3 regions of the Paenibacillus sp. FSL R7-0204 genome follow, and region 3 is predicted to be linked to each of the others. Evidence: riboswitches for the same ligand, from Rfam matches in the RefSeq annotation. Region 3 holds a riboswitch; each other region holds the start of a gene.

Region 1 (3,276 bases), 1.6 Mb from region 3:
TTGGCATGGATCTCCATATCTTCGCCGTGGTGCTTGCCGTACATGGCTTTCATGCATTCGGCCATTCCAATGAAGCCCAGCGACAGACTGCCGTGCTTTAGCAATTCGCCTACGCTGTCATCAGGGGCAAGCTGCTCGCCGCCCTCCCAGACGCCTTCCCGCATCATGAAATCGGAGGCTTTGGCCTTCTGGGAAGCCTGGATACGGAAGCGGTGCAGCAGACCGTCGAGCGCAATATCCATATAGTGATTGAGATCATCAAAGAACCCTTCTTCATCAGCAGCGAGGCGGCGGCCGGTTATCGTACCGTGGGCCAGTCCAAGACGCACCAGGTTGAGCGTGTTGAAGGACAGGTTACCTTTGCCGGAGCAGTGGTTGCGTCCGAAGCGGTCGCCGAGCACACGGGTCCGGCAACCCATCGTAGCGAACTCGGTATCCGGGTCAGTAGGATCGTAATACTGCATGTTCAGCGGAGCGTCCAAGTTGGCGAAGTTCGGATACAATCTGCGCGCCGAGCACTCCGCTGCCTTCAGGAACAGCTCGTAGTTAGGATCACCCGGCTGCTGGTTGATGCTTTGCTTGCATTTGAAAATCTGAATCGGGAACACCGGCGTCTCCCCGCTGCCCAGTCCGTTCATCGTAGCCGTCAGCAGCGAGCTGATCACAAGCTGGCCCTCCGGGGAGGTGCAGGTGCCGTAGTTGATGCTGGTAAAAGGAATCTGGCCGCCGGAGCGGCTGGACATCGTATTCAGGTTATGTACCATACTTTCTGCGGCCTGCTGGGTCTCGCTCTGCGTCTCCTTCAGGGCAAAACGGAAGGCGCGCGGATACTGCTCAGCCAGATCGCTGCGGCTCATCGTAATCTCACCAAGTTCAGATAATTCTGCATTCTCCTCAAAATACTCCAGACCTTTGCGGAAGAGCTTGGAGAAGGATTTGGTCACATAAGGAGCCAGATCATAATCCAGCTTGTTGGCGGATACGCCGCCGTACTGCGCATTCTGCTGTGACTGGAAAATAATCGCCACCAGCGACATCGCCGTCATAATCGAGTTAGGAGGCCGTACGCTGCCGTTGCCGGTGTTGAAGCCTTCACGGAGAAGGCGTTCAAACGGAATGAAGATGCAGTTCGTGGTTCCAATGGCGTATTGATCAAGGTCATGTACATAGACGACATTATCCAGGGTAGCCTGTACCAGCTGTGGCGGCATGGTGAAGTTGCGGGCATACCATTTGGAGTATTCACTGCCGAATTTGCTCATTTTGCCGGAGAAGCTCTCCCCGTTCAGGTTGGCGTTCTCGCGCAGCAGATCCAGATCCCGGCTGTCGATAATATCCCGTCCCAGATGAATAACCTCTTCCAAAAGATCCTCCTGTGCAGCTTGTCCTTCGTTATAACGTTTCTCCAGCAGCGTCATTATATAACTCTCTCCTCTCGGGTATTGTAAGCGTAATATGTATCATAGAATGGTCAGGACATCAGTAAAAAAGCACCCCCGGCCGGGAAGGCCGGAAATGCCCGAATGCATGATGCAAAGATCCGGAAAGCGGAAATTTGCCTGTGGTCTGGGTGGAACATACGAGCAGACACGGGGCGAATAGCTTACGCCCGTTCTTGTATATTCCGCAGAGCCGATACCTGAAGATAATCCACGATCGTCCTCAGGTATCGGCAGCCTCTGGCCCGATTGACGGAAGGCTAACTCTGCTATTGCAGGCCGCATACGGACACCTCCCCTGTTCCTCGCAGGAGTCTAAGCGGTGCCACCGAAACAGGGCAGGTCTCCTGGCTTCCGGCAACTCCTCCGGCGCCTTCCCGGGGGGCTTATTCCGCCCCTTAGTGGCAATGAGCCGGAGAATGCGGCCCAGGGGCATCGCACCCAGGGAGCATCCGGTTACAGTGGCGGGACCGCAGCGGTTTTGCACCGCGCTTCCCTATTAAGTCGCACCTCTACTACAAGGGGTGAAACACCCGTTTCTACTATATTTTGTTGTTATCTATTAAAGCTACCGCAATATATTGTGTTTGTAAATGATTTTTTGCAATCCCGCACGGGGAGCGGGTTCGGCGCTTTTACTCACAGCTGATCCACAGTTAGTCCACAGGTAATCCACAACTTTCCTCTGAATCTGCTTTGAATTTTTCATAAAATCTCCGAAAATACGCCACAAAGAATCCATAAATAGAGTGCGTCTAATCCTGGTAATCATTTTGACGGATATTATATAGAATAAAGAGGATGGCAGGCGATTTGTGGCAAGCTTGGCGAAGCGTTACAATAAGAGGATAAGTAAGAGGCAGGCACATCAGATCATTAGGAGGCAGTTCACAATGGCAATTGGCGAAGTGACCGTTATTCCGATTGGGACAGGCAGCACCAGTCTCAGCAGCTATGTGGCCGAGATGCAGCGTGTGCTGGAGACGGTGGAGGGTATTACCTATGAGCTTACTTCCATGGGTACGATTATTGAGGGGCCGGTAGCACGGATTCTGGCTGCGGTAGAAGCGCTGCATGAGTCGCCGTTCACCGCCGGGGCGCAGAGAGTCTCAACCTCGCTCAAGATTGACGACCGGCGTGACAAGACCTCAACCAGCCGCAGTAAGCTGGAATCCGTAGAGCGCAAGCTTCAGGGGAAGTAGTGTGAATATAGTATCCAACCAGAAATGACGATAAGGAGCGGATTCTTCATGGCAGAAGCAGCGCGGCAGATCGGAATTCAAATGTATACACTGCGTGACCAGACGGAGCGGGATCTCCTCGACACACTGGGCAAGGTAGCAGAGATGGGATACCAGGTGGTGGAATTCGCCGGATATTTCGGCGTAACTGCCGCGGCACTGCGCCGCAGGCTGGATGAACTGGGTCTTGCAGCACCTTCGGCGCATGTGGGTCTGGACTTCAGCAGCCTGGATCAGATGGAGCGGGCATTGGCCCGGGAGATTGAATACGCGGCGGAGCTGGGAATTCAATATATCATCACCCCGTCGGCACCGCTTCCGCCCAACCCCTCCATCGACGATGTGACCAGTATCATTCCATTCCTGGAGAAGGCTTCCGCGATGGTCCGGGCGGCAGGGATGCAGTACGGTTATCACAACCATGATTATGAATTCGCTAAGGTTGACGGCAAGGCTGTCATCGATATCTGGCTGGAGCGGATTCCTGCGGAGCATATGCTGGCAGAATTTGATCTGGGCTGGGTACACAGGGGCGGAGCCAACCCGGCTCATTATGTGTCACGGTATGCCGGACGTGTTCCGCTGGTCCACATTAA
Region 2 (3,276 bases), 1.1 Mb from region 3:
GACGGCGATGCGGACAGTGGAGCCGCCGCCTCTCCAGCGGCGGCGGGAACTCCTCCGTCACGCGTATACGAGGTTACGGTGGAGCTATCAGCAGGCGCGATGCTGGCGGCAGGCGATATGATCACCGCCGGAAGATACTCGCTGAAGCTGGCGGCAGATCCGGGCAGCGCTCCGGAAGCTACAGCTACAGCCGCGCCTAGTGCGGAGCCATCCGCTTCCGCAAGCCCGGAAGCGGACACGGATGCGGAATAACACAGCGGCCATAAGCAGGCTGCGTAAGCTTTTAACTAACGCGATCGGGTAGTGCTCAGAGTAATTCAATCGACATATGTGAATTGTAGCCTAATGGTACGCTGATGTCCGAAAGAAGCTGCTCGATTGCACTTTGTACACTAGAATGAGGCATATCGAGCCTTATATGGTGTTCTGTTGTATTCGGTACATTAGATTTTGGGAATTTGGCCCGGCGGAGGGTTATTTGCCACAATCGATTGTATGAAATGCAGCAGAATGCGTTATCGGCTGCTTTTACACGAATTCTAATGTACATAATACAATCGCCAGCTGCCGCTGTCTCCGCTAGTACCGCCAACGTGTTGATTAGCAGCAGAAGAGTAACTTTTTATAGTCCTGAATAGTACGGTGTGCCGGGGGAGCGGGCATGTGCTGTTCAGGATTTTTGTGCGGAATGGGCTGAGCCTTGGGGGAGTTGGAATAGATATAGCTTGTCTATAGACATACAGGGGGATAGTCGATATGATGGTTTGAGAATATTAAAATTTAATAAGCTTGAGGAAAAGGTGCAGATTGCCTTAGAGACCGCGTGCTGTCGCTAGCAGAAGCTGGCAGGGCTATGTCTAACAGAGGAATCTGCTTAAAAGGGAAGCCCGGTGCGAGTCCGGCGCGGTCCCGCCACTGTAAATACGGAGCAACTCCTGAGGAGCCACTGTCTGCTAATTCGGATGGGAAGGCGGGGGAAGCGGTGAAGTATGAGCCAGGAGATCTGCCTTTTTTGATGTTGTTTCTATTCTTCGGGGGTAAGAATGTGGAGCAGATGCTGATATTGGCGAGGGCTGTATACGCTATATGTAATGTGGGAGAGCAATCGCTCCCTTCAGCCGCCCTGTGCGAAAGTTCTTCCCCGGCCGCCCTGCACAGGGCGGTCTTTAGGTTGCTGCTCTCTTTGCGGAGGAAGCAGGATTTATCCATTCTATTTCAGGAAAGAGGTTAGTTATGAAAAACCATTCTCTATCATCCAGGTTCACACGGCTGGGACTTGCTGTCATTATGCTGTTTGCACTGCTTGGAGCAGCTGTAGCCCCGGCAGGACAAGCTGCTGCTGCACAGGCAGGCGTGACTTCCGCACCTGCGGTATCCGCTCTGCCCGCAAGTGAGGCAGCCAGCGTAACCGCTGCGGTCTATGCTACTGCAGAATTCATGCTGAAGAACGGAGTCCAGTCGGACTGGCAGGCGATTGGCCTTGCGCAAGCAGGCTACAAGGTTCCAGCCAGCTATCTGAAGGCGCTTGAGGGTAAGGTGGCTGAGGCTAAGGGGGTTTTTGCCAGAGCTACGGACTATGCCCGGATCACGCTTGCCGTTAAGGCACTGGGCGGCGACCCGGCGAATGTGGCAGGCTATAACCTGATCGAGAAGCTCTACAATCACGAAGCAATTACCGGCCAGACGCTGAATAATCCGGTCTATGCCCTGCTTGCATTGGATTCCGGCAGTTATACAATCCCGGCAAATGCGAAATGGACACAGTCTAAGCTGCTGGCAGAGATTCTGGCGAAGCAGAACCCGGACGGCGGCTTCACCCTGACCACGGGTGCGAGTGATCCGGATATGACAGCGATGGTGCTGACCGCACTGGCTGGACATAAGCAGGAAGCAGCAGTGAATACTGCCGGTCAGCGGGCGGCTGCCTGGCTGGCTAAGGCACAGGACAAGAACGGCGGATATGGCGAGAGCAGTGAGAGTGTAGCTCAGGCCATTATCGGTCTGTCTGCCTTCGGCATTGATCCGGCGGGAGCAGAGTATACGAAAGGCCAGATTAATCTGGTCAGCAAGCTGCTGAGCTTCAGCGCAGCAGATGGCGGATTTGTCCACACTGCGGGCGGCAGCTCCAATCCGCTCTCAACGGAGCAGGCACTGGAGGCTTTGGTAGCGTACAAGCTGTTTGGAACAGGCGGTAAGCTCTTTGATTTTAGCGGCACACCAGTGAAGAATCCTCAGGTAAGTGTCTCGGTTACAGTTGAAGGTCCGAATGGAACGTTGGCTGAGGGCAGCGTGTACGCCGGAAATGTGCTTAAGGCACTGGAAAAGACAGCAGCAGCCAAGCGCCTGGCCCTGGTCAATGAAGCAGGCAATTATGTGACGGGGATCGGCGGCGTGGTTGCGGGTACTTTTGGCGGATATGATGGCTGGATGTATGTAGTCGCACGCGGCGGAGCATGGATCTATCCAAGTGTAGGGATGGGAGACTTCGCGCTGGAGGAGAATGACCGCATTGTGGTCTATTATGGCGGGGACAACACGCAGGTGGTTGATGCTGTAACTGTGACTCCCGCACAGCCGCAGCCTGGACAAGATCTGAAGGTGCAGGTAACCCAGAAGCAATGGGTCTGGAATGAGGCGACCTTCACCTCCGATCCGGTAACTTCACCGTCAGCAGGCGTACAGGTAACCATCGGCGGCAAAACGGCAGTTACAGATGCTGCGGGCCTGGCTGTTGTGGCTGGTGGTCTTCCAGCGAATAAATACACTCTGACGGTTACAGGATATCTTAAGGATAAAACCCCGGCCATCGTGCGTCATACAGTCCCGGTAACGGTGGCTTCTGCGGCGGCGGACCGTCCGGATTTTGCCGATGTGAAGTCGATCTCGCCTTGGGCGCTGGAGTCGGTATACACGGCGTATGACCGCAAGCTGATGAATGGTGTGAGTGAGGGCAGTCTGCTGTTTGCACCGAAAAAGAATATTACCCGTGCTGAATTTGCAGCGCTGCTGCTGCGCTTAACCGGGAACGAGCCGTCTGCGGCGGCTTCCGCTGGGGCCTTCAGTGATGTTAAGGCCGGTACATGGTATTATGGAACAGTGAACCGGGCGAAGGAGCTTGGAATCATCAGCGGCGTGACGGCCAAAACGTTCAAACCGGACGGGCTGGTTACGCGCCAGGACATGGCTGTGATGATGGTTAGAGCTTTTAAGCTGGATGCAGCTGGAGCAGGAGCAGGCGCTGGTAAGTTCAGCGACGAAGATAAGATTAGTGACTAC
Region 3 (3,276 bases):
TCGTAAACATCAGGAAGAAGAAACAGCTCATGCAGGCAGAGATTCTGGCCAGCAGCTCCCCTGCCCGCTGAAGTCCCGCCGCTGTGACATATACCGGCAGGTTCAGTCCCGGAAGCGGGAATATCCCTGCCTCTCCCGCAGCCGGATGCCCGAATTCCACGAGCAGCGCCGGTACGCTAAGCGCATAGAACAGCAGCGCTGTGCCGAACAGCATGCCATAAGCACGGAAGGGAATACGGGCCTGTAAAACACACCAGGACATCATCCATAGGGTGATTGCAGCCTGTAGGACCGGATGTACGGTGTAAGAGAGCAGGAACATCAGGGCTGCGAACGAGCTTTTCCACATCGGGGATAACTGGCGCAGAGCATTATTGTAGGAGAGAACATCAATCCGCCGGATCACTTGCTGCTATGCTGCTTCGCCCCGCCCTGCTTGCCCTTGAGCAGCCCCAGGGTATAACCGATCACACCGGCACCAATCGCTGCCTGCAATGCGAACAACATACTCTCCGTCTCCCCCGGGAGCTCAGTCAGCGGCTTGAACCAAGGCTTATAGTCAGGGTTCATCTCGGTAATCACACCTTCAGCCGCATCATCGGCCCCGCCGAATTCCCCATTAACCAGCAGCAGCGGCAGAATGACCAGCAGAATAACAACCAGCAGCATCAAACCATTTTTCCATTTATTGCTCATTAGGCTCTTCCTCCGTTCACCTTGCGTTTCAGAAGCGACAATTCATTCGGGCTATACGATTTCAGCCAGTTCCACAGCAGTACCGTCAACAACCCTTCACTGATGGCCAGCGGGATTTGCGTCACGGCAAAGATGCCCCCGAATTTGAGAAAAGAAGCCAGCACGCCGCCATCCGCCGCCGGAAAAGCCACCGCTAATTGGAAGGATGTCACTACGTACGTACTCAGATCAGCCACCGCAGCCGCACAGAACAAGGCCAGCCTCTCGCGATCCGGCATTTTCATCATCAGCTTATACACTGCATATCCGGCAAAAGGACCCGCCACCGCCATCGAGAACGCATTGGCCCCGAGCGTAGTGATCCCCCCGTGCGCCAGCAGCAGCGCCTGAAACAGCAGGACAATCGAGCCGATTACGCTCATGGGCAACGGCCCCAGCATTACCGCACCAAGTCCGGTACCGGTGGGGTGGGAACTGCTGCCGGTCACGGAAGGCATTTTGAGTGCAGACAAGACGAAGGTAAACGCCCCGGCCAGGCCCAGCAGCAGCTTCAGCTCCGGATTCTCGCGGGTCATGGCTCTCAGCTTGAAGATTCCCAGGACAAAGAACGGGATAAACGCCGCCCACCAGAACACCGCCCAGCCAACCGGCAGGAATCCTTCCATAATGTGCATCGCCCGGGCCGTCCCCGGTTCGTTCAGCATAAAGTACACCGTAAATCCGGCAACCAGTGCCGCAAAGCTCCACCCTCTGTGTTTTTTCATTTGTCACCCTCCATGTTTGTTAATTTCCCATTACAGATCATAAAGCCCAAAAAACCCACCCTAAAGGGTGGGAGTGTATGTACGCAGGCAAGTTCGATAGAGCGCGCTGCCGCTGCCAAGCGAAACAAGGTGCTTCTCATCGTCCCATTACTATGGGCCGTGTCCTTGTAGCCAGCAGTTGTAAACCGGGTGTCCTCGCTAAACTCAAGATTCCTCCGGTCCATCCGGGCAGAACGCCTCTTCTCATTAACCCATCCGTACACCGCTCCTATCCGCGTAGGGTCGTGGTGTGCGTCGACAAGGTAGGTCTCCTGGCTTGGAATACAGGCGCCGCAGGCTTCGTCTTCCCCGGGGCTTCCCGAGTGACCTCATGAAGTGCAGCTCTTCCATACAGTGGCGGGACCGCTCGGGAGTTGCACCCGATTCCCTGTTATCCCTTGCCGCATCCGGCAAGAGCACCTTGTTTCATCGCTAATTCATCTCACATCATAACGGACTCGGCCTATCGTGTCTGTGATATAAATTGGAAAAGCTGTCCTGAGGCGAATCATCCCTTGTAGAAATTTTATTTGAGTAATATAATTATTAACTATATAACCTGAACGTGGAGGCATCCGATGAAACTTGATCTAACCGAACAATCCCTGCCCGTGTACGAGGCCCTGTCCAGTACCGTGCGCCTGCATATGCTGCGGCTGCTGTCCGATAAGCCCATGAACGTGAAGGAGCTGGCTGCAGCCCTCAAGCTCAGCAGTGCAATTATGACCATGCATGTGCGCAAGCTCGAAGCCGCCGGGCTGATCCGCAGCCATATGGCTCCCGGCAAAAGCGGGCTGCAAAAGATTTGTACACTGGCCACCGACGGGGCAGAGATTGTTTTTCCAAGGCAGGCCCGGACTCCGCGCAGAGGGTACCGCAAGGACATCCCGGTGGGGCATTATTCCGACTTCCAGATTGAGCCTACCTGCGGACTGTCTACGACAGAGAGGGTCATCGGGCACTTTGACGATCCCCGTTATTTCTGGGACCAGGAGCGCGTGAATGCCGGGATTCTCTGGTTCGGCAAGGGGTTCGTCGAGTATAAAATCCCGAATTTCCTGCTGTCGAGCCAGCAGCCGGAGGAGCTTGCCATCACGATGGAGATTGCCTCCGAAGCCCCGTCGATTAACAACAACTGGCCGTCGGATATTACCTTCACACTGAACGGACAATCGCTTGGCTTCTGGACCAGCCCTGGGGACTACGGAGATAATCCGGGAAAATACACCCCGGCCTGGTGGCCCGCACTCACCAACCAATACGGCCTGCTCAAGCAGCTGCGGATTACGCAGACAGGTACCTACATGGATGGGCAAAAGCTGTCGGAGGTCACCCTGGATCAGGTAGGCATCCGCAACAAACAATGGACCTTCCGGCTCTCTGTCGAGGAGGATGCCGAGCACATCGGCGGCCTCACCCTGTTCGGTAAAGGCTTCGGCAATTACAACGAGGATCTGGTGTTTGAGCTGTTTTATACGGATGGTGTGGCAGATTTGCCGGGTTCTATATGAAAGCCAGATTAGGGTGTGTAGAAGGTAGGTAGGTAGGTAGGTAGGTAGGTAGGTAGGTAGGTAGGTAGGTAGGTAGGTAGGTAGGTAGGTAGGTAGGTAGGTAGGTAGGTAGGTAGGTAGGTAGGTAGGTAGGTAGGTAGTGGAGATAGATTAGTTAGACTAATTAGGTTAGTTTTCGATTCAGCTACTTTTGGAGCTAATGCTCCTCATTTCTGCTTAACGCCCACTTTCGGCCGATTCAGGTGCATTAGTGCTCTTCATCTCCA

The links. Region 3 has a riboswitch for cobalamin ahead of MKX42_RS25095 (energy-coupling factor ABC transporter permease). Riboswitches for the same ligand answer to the same signal wherever they lie in the genome.
Region 1: another riboswitch for cobalamin. It lies ahead of MKX42_RS31940 (anaerobic ribonucleoside triphosphate reductase); the one in region 3 lies ahead of MKX42_RS25095 (energy-coupling factor ABC transporter permease).
Region 2: another riboswitch for cobalamin. It lies ahead of MKX42_RS29380 (S-layer homology domain-containing protein); the one in region 3 lies ahead of MKX42_RS25095 (energy-coupling factor ABC transporter permease).

The regions. Positions count from the first base shown of each region.
Region 1 covers NZ_JBBOCA010000001.1:7,366,504-7,369,779, reverse strand. The annotation lists gene MKX42_RS31940 (anaerobic ribonucleoside triphosphate reductase) at 1-1,418, opposite strand, end outside; cobalamin riboswitch at 1,760-1,991, opposite strand; gene MKX42_RS31935 (MTH1187 family thiamine-binding protein) at 2,333-2,641, shown strand; gene MKX42_RS31930 (sugar phosphate isomerase/epimerase family protein) at 2,690-3,276, shown strand, end outside.
Region 2 covers NZ_JBBOCA010000001.1:6,793,173-6,796,448, reverse strand. The annotation lists gene MKX42_RS29385 (hypothetical protein) at 1-252, shown strand, start outside; cobalamin riboswitch at 832-1,025, shown strand; gene MKX42_RS29380 (S-layer homology domain-containing protein) at 1,234-3,276, shown strand, end outside.
Region 3 covers NZ_JBBOCA010000001.1:5,731,916-5,735,191, forward strand. The annotation lists gene cbiQ (cobalt ECF transporter T component CbiQ) at 1-406, opposite strand, end outside; gene MKX42_RS25090 (energy-coupling factor ABC transporter substrate-binding protein) at 403-696, opposite strand; gene MKX42_RS25095 (energy-coupling factor ABC transporter permease) at 696-1,460, opposite strand; cobalamin riboswitch at 1,745-1,938, opposite strand; gene MKX42_RS25100 (ArsR/SmtB family transcription factor) at 2,078-3,010, shown strand.